Regions from separate parts of the Vitreimonas sp. genome, predicted to be linked through region 1. Evidence: riboswitches for the same ligand, from Rfam matches in the RefSeq annotation. Region 1 holds a riboswitch; the other holds the start of a gene.
What was found. Region 1 has a riboswitch for cobalamin ahead of VF769_RS16170 (ABC transporter substrate-binding protein). Riboswitches for the same ligand answer to the same signal wherever they lie in the genome.
Positions count from the first base shown of each region.

Region 2: it holds a riboswitch for cobalamin, as region 1 does, so the genes downstream of both, VF769_RS02685 (TonB-dependent receptor plug domain-containing protein) here and VF769_RS16170 (ABC transporter substrate-binding protein) in region 1, are expected to answer to the same signal.

Region 1 covers NZ_DASVYD010000069.1:6,525-12,456, forward strand. Annotated here, with positions in the region: gene VF769_RS16165 (iron ABC transporter permease) at 1-520, opposite strand, end outside; gene VF769_RS16170 (ABC transporter substrate-binding protein) at 517-1,323, opposite strand; cobalamin riboswitch at 1,350-1,543, opposite strand; gene VF769_RS16175 (hypothetical protein) at 1,568-1,798, opposite strand; gene VF769_RS16180 (hypothetical protein) at 1,904-2,383, opposite strand; gene pnp (polyribonucleotide nucleotidyltransferase) at 2,834-5,071, opposite strand; gene rpsO (30S ribosomal protein S15) at 5,308-5,577, opposite strand; gene truB (tRNA pseudouridine(55) synthase TruB) at 5,587-5,932, opposite strand, start outside.
Region 2 covers NZ_DASVYD010000014.1:108,703-114,634, reverse strand. Annotated here, with positions in the region: gene VF769_RS02685 (TonB-dependent receptor plug domain-containing protein) at 1-1,630, opposite strand, end outside; cobalamin riboswitch at 1,770-1,971, opposite strand; gene tuf (elongation factor Tu) at 2,114-3,304, shown strand; gene VF769_RS02675 (GIN domain-containing protein) at 3,438-4,418, shown strand; gene rpsJ (30S ribosomal protein S10) at 4,720-5,034, shown strand; gene rplC (50S ribosomal protein L3) at 5,040-5,849, shown strand; gene rplD (50S ribosomal protein L4) at 5,858-5,932, shown strand, end outside.

The DNA.
Region 1 (5,932 bases):
CTTCAACCGAGCCGAGCGTCCAATTCACCAAGTCCGCCAGCGCGCCGGGATTGGGGGCAAGGTTCAAGGCCAGCGCAATGAGCCCACCCGCGAAACTGGAAAGGCCCACGCCAATCAAAGCCAAACTCGCCGGGCCTCGCGCCGCCCAACCCATAGCGACCACAACAAGCGACGCGCCAAGCGCAAACAGCACCGCGAGCGCCGGCGCGAACGTGGCGAAGCCGAAGGCGAACGCAATCACAGCGCCGAGCGCGGCAAATCCTGATAGGCCGAGCACGCCGGCATCGGCCAACGGATTGCGCAGCAAACCCTGCAAAGCAGCGCCTGCCAAGCCGAGCGCGGCGCCGACCAGCCAAGCCGCGAGCGCGCGTGGCAAGCGAATGTCCCAAATGATCGTGCGCGTGGCTTCATCGTCGGCGAATGGCGTGGCGAGCGGCGTCGGCCCCAGCCAAAGGGCCGCGAACAGCGCCGCGAGACTCAATGCGACGAGCGCAAGATTTGTGCGAAGCGCCGCGCTCATGGCGTGCGCAAGGCGGCGGCGATCGCTTCAGCCGCATCGATCGCGTACCAGGCTTCGCACGAAATCGCGGCAGCCGGCAGATCGATCGTGCGCGCCTCCGCGAGCGCGCGTTGCACGGCCGGATGACGCGCGGGCGACCAGGCGTTCACAGCGCTGCGGCCGGTATCGAAGAAGCCCAACGCGATCAAAGCGGGCGGCGTCGTGATCATGCGCTCAAGCGGCAGCACGGTCCAGCTGGCGTCCGTGCGCACGTTGCGACCGCCCGCGCTTCGGATCACATCATCCATCAACACGCCCGAGCCCGGCACGCCGCCGTACGAAGAGAGATACATCACGGGTGGGCGTTGGCGCGGCGCGTGGACTTGCAGACGCGCGAGTCGAATATCGAGATCGCGCGCGATGACCTGGCCGCGATCCGCATGCCCGAACGCGCGGGCGGCGCCGATCACATCTTCGCGGGCTTGCGCGAAGGTGGGCGTGTCGCCGACTTGGAGCACAGGAATGCCGAAGCGCGCATAAACTTGCTCGGCGTCCCACGGCCCGCCCCAATTTCGGACGACGAGATCGGGACGCAGCGCCAGCACTTCTTCAAGCGTGCCGCGCGTTTGGCGAATGCCGTGGGCGCGGGCGCGGAAATAGGAATCGTCACGCTGCGAGCCGCGCGAGAGCGCCGCGATCTGATCGCGATCGGCGAGCGCCAGCACGAATTGGTCGGCGCAATAATCCAGCGACACAATGCGACGCGGTTCGGCCGCGGCGGGCCACGCACAAACAAGCGCTAACGCGCAGAGAACCCAACGCACATGACCTCCTTCGGCCCCATCCCGGACCAAGAGCTTTCATGTCGGCAGGTCTTCTGGCTTCGCGGGTCGTTGTTCTTTGGCCCCTTCCCGGTGATCCTTTGACCGGATCGCCAGTGGTTTTGGCCTCGAACTCGCCGCTTACAGCTGCGGGCGCAGCCGCGGATTTGCACCGCGTTCCCTTTTGATCCCCGCTGAGGGAACCGACCCTGTGTCGATACAGGACCGGCGCTCACGTGGCAAATGCCTACCCCTCGTCCGGTAATTGCGCATCGCGCAGGATCGCCTCGATCTGGGCTGCGTCTTCCTCCCGCCCCAGCAGACGCCAGCCGTGCTCCATCATGCTCGGGTCGAAATCCGCCATGAGCACGTTGAAATCCGGCATCAGCGTCTCGATGCCTTCGCTGCGCAGCAGCGATTGCGCGATAATCGCTTCCGGCCGCGAGGCGAAGCGCGCGACGATAATGAGCGCGGACATGGCATGAGCTTAGCGCGAATCCGGTCCGCTTTGTGACCAAGAATGGCTATTCGGAGCGCCTACGCCCGCCCTCGTGCGAAGTTCGCGCGCATTGTCAACCAAAAGCTATTGAAGGGTTCGAAGGCCCCGCATGAGAGCTGCGGCCTCCGATTCCGGCATCGCTGCGACGCTTGCGAAAAAACTTGCTACGGCTCTGCAATACTGAGCTTCTCGACCAACTAGCGAAGCGGATGGCGCTAAGAGGCCGACATCGTCGCCAACGTTGTGTCGCACGCCATCCAGCGCCCGACCAATCGCGATCTCCAACTCCGCGCCGGTAAGCGTACGTCGTTCGATTGAGGTGTCTGCGCGAAAGGCTTCCGTCAACACATCCAACTCGCGCCGCAACAATGGCTCGCTCAAATACGGCGTGACATCGCCAAACGCACCACCATTGAACATCGGATGACATATCTGTGGTCGCGACGCCGCCAGCTCCGCATATTCATCGCGTGCAATTCTTGCGGTTTCGACTGCGCTGGCGTCATCCAGATATCTCACGCGTCCGGTGGCGGCGCCCAATAGGCCCACTCGAAGGTCGTTCACCGCCTCATCACGGCTCTGCCCCTCGCGGAGCGCCCTTGAAACGCCGTCGATGAACCTCGAAAACGTCTCTGGCTCCGCATCGCGCCACGCTGACGCAAGAGCGCCTATTCTCTCGTCACTCAACATTTCAGCCTCCACGCGTGAGGGTGACGACTGGTAACTGCTAAAGACGGCACCTGCGACTTGCGCACCGACAATGGCAAAGGCGATTGGCAGCCACCTACTAGCGCGCCAACCAGCCGACTCTGGCTTCAGGGCTCTGTCAACGAGCGCGCCTATCAACGAGCCAAGCAACGCCGAAAGCCCACCAGCAACGCCGGCTACTCCAACTTGCGTCCAATCCATGTGCCGCTCCCGATTTTGCCCATGTATCCAAATCCGCGCGGCGCCAAAAACAAAAAAGCCCGCCGCTTGCGCGACGGGCTTTCGTATTGCGTTTTCGCTTGAGGCTTAGTCGCCCGAGCTTTCGCGGCGCGGACGGCGATCACGATCGCCGCGGTCGCGACGCGGGCCGCGGTCGCCGCGCTCACCACGATCGCCGCGCGGGCCTTTGTCTTCGGCCTCTTCGCCGAGCTCGGCGGTGAGGTCAGCGCCGGTGGCTTGGTCGACGACCTTCATCGAGAGGCGCACCTTGCCGCGATCGTCGAAGCCCAAGAGCTTCACCTTCACGGTGTCGCCTTCCTTCACGACGTCGCCCGGCTTTTCCACGCGCTCACGCGCGAGTTGGGAGACGTGAACGAGGCCGTCCTTGGCGCCGAAGAAGTTCACGAAGGCGCCGAATTCCATCACCTTCACGACCTTGCCTTCGTAGATCTGGCCGACTTCCGGTTCGGACGTCAGCGACTTGATCCACTTGATGGCGGCTTCGATCGAGTCGGCATTGGCCGATGCGACCTTCACCGTGCCGTCGTCTTCGACGTTCACCTTGGCGCCGGTCTTTTCCACGATTTCGCGGATGACCTTGCCGCCGGTGCCGATCACGTCGCGGATCTTGTCGACCGGGATCTTGATCTGCTCGATACGCGGCGCGTTCTTGCCAACTTCACCGCGCGGCGCGTCCATGGCCTTGGCCATTTCGCCGAGGATGTGCATACGGCCGGCGTGCGCACGATCCAGCGCCACCTGCATGATCTCCTGCGTGATGCCGGCGACCTTGATGTCCATCTGCAGCGAGGTGATGCCCTTGGCCGTGCCGGCGACTTTGAAGTCCATGTCGCCGAGGTGATCTTCATCACCCAGGATGTCGGTCAGAACTTCGTAGCCGTAATCTTCGAGGATGAGGCCCATCGCGACGCCGGCGACCGGCGCGGAGATCGGCACGCCCGCATCCATCAGCGCGAGCGAAGAACCGCACACCGTGGCCATCGAGGACGAGCCGTTCGACTCGGTGATCTCGGAAACGAGGCGCACCGTGTACGGGAATTGCTCGGCGGACGGCAGAACCGCCTTCATCGCGCGCCACGCCAATTTGCCGTGACCGATTTCGCGGCGACCGGCGCCGCCCATGCGGCCCGTTTCACCGACGCTATAGGGCGGGAAATTGTAGTGGAGCATGAAGCGCTCCTTGGTCGTGCCGGAGAGCGCATCGATGAATTGCTCGTCTTCGGCCGTGCCCAGGGTGGCGACCACGATGGCTTGCGTTTCACCGCGCGTGAACAGCGCCGAGCCGTGCGTGCGCGGCAGGAAGCCCACCATGCTTTCGATCGGACGCACCTTGTCGACGGGACGGCCGTCGATGCGGCCCTTTTCCTTGACGATGCGCGAGCGGACGACGTCGCTTTCGACTTCCTTGAAGACTTCCTTCAGGACGTTCGCGTCCACGCCGTCCGGATTGGCGTCGCTCTTCACGAGCGCGGCCTTGGCCTTGTCGCGCAGCGCGCCGACGGCGGCGTAACGTTCATCCTTCTTGGTGATCTTGTAGGCGGCGGAGAGATCGGCGCCGACGAGATCGAATATCTTCTTCTTCAGCTCGGCATTATCCGGCGGGGTGAAGTCGAACGGCTCCTTGCCAGCCTTTTCGGCGAGATCGATGATCGCGTCGATCACCGGCTGCATGCCCTTATGCGCGAGCGAGAGCGCTTCAAGCATTTGCGCTTCCGTGAGTTCCTTCACTTCCGACTCGACCATCATGATCGCGTTGGCGGTGCCGGCGACGACAAGGTCGAGATCGCTTGTGGCCATTTGCGCGATGGTCGGGTTCAGCACGGCCTTGCCGTCGATCCAGCCCACGCGCGAGGCGGCGATCGGACCCATGAACGGCACGCCCGAAATGGTGAGCGCGGCCGAGGCGGCGACCATCGCCAACAGATCGGACTCGTTCTCATTGTCCCAGGAAAGCACCGTGATGATGACTTGCACTTCGTTCTTGAAGCCATCGACGAACAGCGGACGGATCGGGCGGTCGATCAGGCGCGACAGCAGCGTTTCACGCTCGGTCGGACGGCCTTCGCGCTTGAAGAAGCCGCCGGGAATGCGGCCCGAGGCGAAATACTTTTCTTGGTAGTTCACGGTCAGCGGGAAGAAGTCCTGACCGGGCTTCGCTTCCTTCGCATACACAACGGTCGCGAGCAGCGCGGTTTCGCCCCAAGTGGCGTAGACGGCGCCGTCAGCCTGGCGCGCAACGCGGCCGGTTTCGAGCGTGAGTGGGCGGCCCGCCCAATCGATGGAAACGGATTTGATATCAAACATACATCTAACTCCAGGCGATGAGGCCCCTGCCTGATCGCCGTGCGTACATGCGCAACAGCGGATTCTGTTGCGTTTCGTCATCCTTCCTCCGCGATGGAAGAAGGCGGCCGCTTGCAGTGCAAGCGGTCGGATGAGGGGTGAATGCGTGAGGTTTGACGCGTTGGCGCCAGCACCCCTCACCTGCGCTCGCAAGCGAGCGCTGTCCTCTCCCCTTGCGAGGAGAGGACGATCTGCGCTTAGCGGCGCAGACCCAGCTTTTCGATGAGCGCTTGGTAGCGCGCCGCATCGCGGCTCTTCAGGTAGTCGAGCAAACGACGGCGCTGAGAAACCATTTTGAGCAAGCCCTGACGCGAGTGGTTGTCTTTCTTGTGCGTCTTGAAGTGCTCGGTGAGGTTGGCGATGCGCTCGGAGAGGATCGCAACCTGTACTTCCGGCGAACCGGTGTCGCCTTTGGTTTTGGCGTTGTCTTTGATGAGCGCGGCTTTGCGCTCAGCGGTAATCGACATCGCGGACTCCTATTGGTCTGCAAGGTGGAAGACGCGGGTCGGCGAAAACTTGCCGGCCCGCACGTCGCCCAGCGCGATCGCTTTGCCTTGAAACAAGGCGACCACCGCACGGGAGGCGTCCTGCCCGGCGATGGTGCGTTCGCGGAATTTCGGCTTCAGCGCCTCCATCACATGCGGAAGGAGAACAATGGGCCGTCCTTGTCTGAGCTTGAACGCGTCCTCACCATTGATGGCCAGCGCCGGGATGTCGGCCAGCGCGGTCTCAACGGGTTTCAGGCGTTCTGACGCGGCGCCCTTATGGCGCAAATCCTCGAGCGCGTCGAGGGCGACGGATTCGGCTTCTGTAAAGGGGCCG
Region 2 (5,932 bases), on a different contig from region 1:
CGCTGAAGGCGCCGCGCTCGGCGGCGAGCGTTGCACTCCAGGACTCCTCCGGGCGACGCGCCAGTGCAACGCCGGTGGCGGCGTTGACCGCGTCGGTGTTGGCGTAGCTTGCGCGCGCGGTGAGCCAATCGGTCGGACGCAACGCGATGCGCGCTTCGGCGTACGCGATCTCGGCGCGGTCGACATTGCCGTAGGCAAAGCCGGCGAAGCCGATTAGATCCTCGATCTCGCTCGCGCGATAGAGCGCGCCGAGTTCGAGCCCCTCCGTTTGGCCGAACAGCGCAAAGCGCGCGTCGCCGCCGATTTCCCAAGTCTCGGCGCGCTCCGGATCAAGCGCCGCGTTGCCGTAGAAGGGCACGAAGCGTTCGAACAAGGACGGGGCGCGATAAGATGTGCCGTAGGATGCATAGAGGCGCGCGGCCTCGCCGATCGGATAGGCCGCGCCGGCGCGCCAGGTGAATTCTTCGCCGAAGCCGTCGAAATCATCTTGGCGAATAGCGGCAGTGACATCGAGCGGACCGAGCACGCCTTGGGTGGCGATATAAGCGCCCCAATGCTCCTGCTCGCCAGTGACGGGTGAGCCGAAGCTGACGGCTTCGATGTTCTCGTCCTCATTTTGCGCGCCGAGCAACAATGTCCATTCCGGCGTGATCGACCAGGTGGCGGAGAAGTCCGCGAAGTCGCGATCGCCATGATATTCGTCGCCAGCGACGCCGAAATCAGATGAAACGCGATCGGTTTCGAGCGCGCCGCCACTCAAGCGCAGCGACAGCGCGTCGCTCAGCGCCCAGCTCGCGCCGAGACGCCAAAGCGCGGTGTCGCTTTGGATTTCTGACCCTGGGTTTTCGGCGATATTGCCGAAGATGCCTGGATCATAATCGACGCGGGCTTCGCGCTGGCGCAGCAAGAGATCGACCGCGAGTGAATCCGTCAGCGCGTAATCGAACACGCCCGTCAGCGTGGTGATGTCGGCGCCGTCCTTTTCACCATCATGCGTGGCGATGCGTTCGGGGACGATGTCGTACCCCTCGCTGGTGTAGCCCTCGGCGTTCAACGCATAGCGGAAGCGGTCAAGCGTGCCGTCGGCGCCGGCATTGGCGGTCAGCGTATCAAAGGAGCCGCCGGCGATTTCGAGGCGCGGATTGAGCGCGCCCTCGCCGCCGCGACGCGGCAGTATGTTTACGACGCCGCCGAGTGCGCCCGAGCCGTAGAGCGCGCTGAGCGGGCCCTGCACGATCTCGATGCTGCGCGCGTCGCCCAGCGTATCCTGGCCGGCGTCGAACACGCTTTCGGGCGTGGAGGGATCGTCGATGCGCACGCCATCGAACAGAACCAAGGTGTGGTTCGATTCAAAGCCGCCGCTGAAGATCGATGTCTGTTGCCCGATCGGGCCGCTACGCGGGACTTGAAGTCCGGGCACGTCGGCCAGCGCTTGATCGAGCGAGATATCGCCGCGGACGCGGGCGTCGTCCACATCGATGACGACGGCGGCCGCCGGGAGGTTTTCGATCGCGATCGGCGCGGGGGCGCCGGTGACGACGATGAGGTCGTCGCTCTCCTGGGCGAAGGCGGGCTGGGCGGCGAGCGAGGCGGCCGCCAACAGGGCGGCCTTGGTGAGATAAAGGCGCATAGGTGCGTCCCCTTTTTGCAGACACGCCTCGTCCCCAAGGGCGCGTCGAACAGCGACAAGCGGGGCGCGGATCACGCGCGGGGCCGCCCGCGTCGCTGCTGCGGAGACTTCCGGTTCGACGGCTGATCCCGGCCGGGCGAACGAGCGACGTGCGGCGGCAGGTCTCCTGGCTCGCGGGTCTTTGCGGGTTCGCCGCCTTCCCAGCCCAAATGAGGCCAGTGGCGTTGGGCGAACCGCTCGCCGCTTACAGTTGCGGGCACAGCCATGGATTTGGGGGAGGCCCCCGCACCACGTTCCCTCTTAGCGTCCCCTGCGGGACGACCATCGCGTGTGCAGCAATAACCGCGATAGAACGGCGCGCCAAGACGTTAGAGGGCTTGACGCCTGTGGTGATGCGGCTAAAGACGCGCACCTTACGCGCGCGCTTTGGCTGGGCCTTAGCGCCCATCAGCATTTTGGACGCCGGAGAGACAGGACCTCACAATGGCCAAGGAAAAGTTTGAGCGGACTAAGCCGCACTGCAACATCGGTACGATTGGCCACGTCGATCACGGCAAGACGACGCTGACGGCCGCCATCACGATGGTTCTGGCCAAGAAGGGCGGCGCCAAGGCTATGGCGTACGCTGATATCGACGCCGCCCCGGAAGAGAAGGCCCGCGGCATCACCATCAACACCGCGCACGTCGAATACGAGACGGCCGACCGTCACTACGCGCACGTCGATTGCCCCGGCCACGCTGACTACGTGAAGAACATGATCACCGGCGCCGCCCAGATGGACGGCGCGATCCTGGTCGTGTCCGCCGCCGACGGCCCGATGCCGCAAACGCGTGAGCACATCCTGCTCGCCCGTCAGGTCGGCGTGCCGGCCCTGGTGGTGTTCATGAACAAAGTCGACATGGTCGATGACCCGGAACTGCTCGACCTCGTCGAAATGGAAGTCCGCGAACTGCTGTCGTCCTACGAATTCCCGGGCGACGACATTCCGATCGTGAAGGGCTCGGCCCTGGCCGCGGTTGAAGGCCGTGACGCCCCGATCGGCGAAGACGCCATCATGGCGCTCATGACCGCCGTCGACACCTATATCCCGCAGCCGGAGCGTCCGATCGACCAGCCGTTCCTGATGCCGGTTGAAGACGTGTTCTCGATCTCGGGCCGCGGCACGGTCGTGACGGGCCGCGTCGAGAAGGGCATTGTGAAGGTCGGCGACGAAATCGAAATCATCGGCATTCGTCCGACGACCAAGACGACCTGCACCGGCGTCGAAATGTTCCGCAAGCTGCTCGATCAGGGCCAAGCCGGCGACAATATCGGCGCGCTGCTGCGCGGCGTCGACCGTGAAGGCGTTGAGCGCGGCCAGGTTCTGGCCAAGCCGGGCTCGATCACGCCGCACAAGAAGTTCGAAGCCGAAATCTACGTGCTGACGAAGGAAGAAGGCGGCCGTCACACGCCGTTCTTCACCAACTACCGTCCGCAATTCTATTTCCGCACGACCGACGTGACCGGCATCGTTCAGTTGCCGGGCGGCGTCGAAATGGTCATGCCGGGCGACAACGTGAAGATCTCGGTTGAGCTGATCACCCCGATCGCCATGGACCAAGGCCTCCGCTTCGCCATCCGCGAAGGCGGCCGCACGGTCGGCTCGGGCGTCGTGGCCAAGATCGTCGAGTAATTTTCTCTTCAGGGGAAAAACGGAAGGGCCGCTCTTCGGAGCGGCCCTTTTGCTTTGGGACTTGCATCCGAGCCCCCTCCTGGGCGCATCTGGAGAGCAAAGGCGCCCGCGCTGGCGCGCGAGGGAGAAGCTGATGGAGCGGTTCGTTTTTGTCGCGGCGATCGTGATCGCGGTGATTTTCGGCATCAAAGCGCTGGTCGGCGACGGCGATTATGGCATCCACATCGGCGAGGGCATGGGAACCGCCGAGATCGTCTCCACGGAGCCGGGGCGGCTTGAGCCGCAGACCTTCGCCGGCCAGACGCTGCGGGTCCGCCATCTGGTCGGGCGGGTCGTGGTCACGCCGGAGGACCGGAGCGACTTCTTGATCGAGATCGCAAGCCCGGGCGGCGTGCCCATGCCGACGGTGGAGGCGGAAGGCGATGTCGTGACGATTGATGGCCGCCTGCGCGGACGCATTCGCAGCTGCCAGGATGACGGCACGGCGACACTGGATGGTTACGACCCCATCACCTCCGACAATTTGCCGACGGTGACGATCCGGGCGCCGCGGGCGCTGGTGATGGATCGCGGCGGCGCGGGGACAACTGAGATCGCCGCCGCCGAGAGCGTGAATCTCGACATGCTGGGCTGCGGCGCGGCGACGATCGGGGAGGTGGCCGGCGCGCTTGAACTCGACATGGCGGGCGCGGGCCAGGTCAATGCCGGGGGCGCTCAGACTTTGAATGTGAATTCGGTGGGCGCGGGCGACATTAACGTCGGCGCGGTACGCGAGTATGCGCAAATCAATCTGGGCGGGGCGGGCGATGTGACCATCGCCTCGCTGACTGGGCAGCTGAATGTCGATTCTGTCGGCGCCGGTGAGATCGTCGTGCAAGGCGGCGCCGTGACAGTGGCGGAGATCGATACGGCTGGCGCCGGCGGCGTCGAGATCGCGGCGCCCGTGCAAACGCTGAACGTCTCTATGGTGGGGTCTGGCGATGTCGACGTCGCCAACACGGTGGGCGATATTGACGCGGATATTGCAGGTGTTGGCACGGTTTCGGCGCGTGCGGTGACCGGCACAATAACCAAGAATGTGGTGGGGCCGGGAGACGTGCGCGTGGGCGAGTGACAGAAGCGCAAAACGCGCCTTGACGCCCCCGATTCACCTCTGTAGGACACCCCCCTTCGAGCCGGCCGTAAGCACTCGTGCTTAGACGCGGTTCGCAAGCTTCGCGGCGCCAGCCCACAGCCTGAATGGCTATTTGGGAATGCGCGGGGTCAACGCCCCGCCTCGGCAGCGTTTTTTGCGATCCATACGTCTTCGAGCGCCGTCCGGTTCGGGCGGCGTTTTTCTCGTCGGCGGGCCGAAGCAGGCGCGCCGTCGTGTTTTGCGTCCGGCGAGATGTTGGGCGCATTCGGGAATTCTGGTGATGATGCAGCAAAATATCCGGATCAGGCTGAAAGCCTTCGATCACCGCACGCTCGATCTTTCCGCGAAGGAGATCGTGTCGACGGCGAAGCGCACCGGCGCGACGGTCATCGGCCCGGTGCCGCTCCCCACGCGCATTGAAAAGTTCACCGTGAACCGCTCGCCTCACGTCGATAAGAAGAGCCGCGAGCAATTTGAGATCCGCACGTTCAAGCGCGTGCTGGATATCGTCCAACCGACGCCGCAGACGGTCGATGCGCTGATGAAGCTCGACCTCTCCGCTGGCGTTGACGTCCAAATCCAAGTGCTGGGTTGATAGCGATGGCTCAAGAGCAATCCCGTCGCACTGGCGTCATCGCGCGCAAAGTCGGCATGATGCGCGTCTTCGGTGAAGACGGCGCGCATACGCCGGTCACCGTGCTCGATCTCGCCGGCTGCCAAGTCGTCGCCCGCCGTACGGTTGGCGCCGAAGAGTTCAAGAATTCCGCCGGTGAAGCCGTTGCGCTGAAGCCGAAGAAGTCGCGCAAGAATGAGAAGCGCGAAGCTCCGGCGCGCGAGCCGAAAGGCGATGGCTACAACGCCGTTGTGCTCGGCGCTGGCGCCGCCAAGGCGAAGCGCGCGACGCAAGCCGAGCGCGGTCAATTCGCGCGCGCGAAAGTAGAGCCGAAAGCGATCGTGCGCGAGTTCCGCGTCTCCGAGGACAACCTTCTGCCGGTCGGCGCCGAAATTAGCGCCGACCATTTTGTTGTCGGCCAGAAGGTCGACATCTCGGGCATTACGATCGGTAAGGGTTTCGCCGGCGCGATGAAGCGCTGGAATTTCGGCGGTCTGCGCGCCACGCACGGCGTCTCGGTTTCGCACCGTTCGCATGGTTCGACGGGCCAGCGTCAGGATCCGGGCAAGGTCTTCAAGGGTAAGAAGATGGCCGGCCACCTGGGCGACGAACGCGTCACGACTCAAAATCTGCAGATCGTCCGCATCGATACCGATCGCGGGCTTTTGTTTGTCCGTGGTTCTGTGCCGGGCGCCGAGGGCGGCTGGGTGGAAGTGCGCGACGCCGCGAAGGCGGCCCTTCCGAAGGAAGCGCCGAAGCCTGCTGGCGTTCGCCAAGCGCAAGCCGCGGCTGAGTGAGGGCGGACATGAAACTCGACGTTCAAACTCTCGACGCCAAGAAGGCCGGCTCCGTCGATCTCGACGACGCGATCTTCGGCATC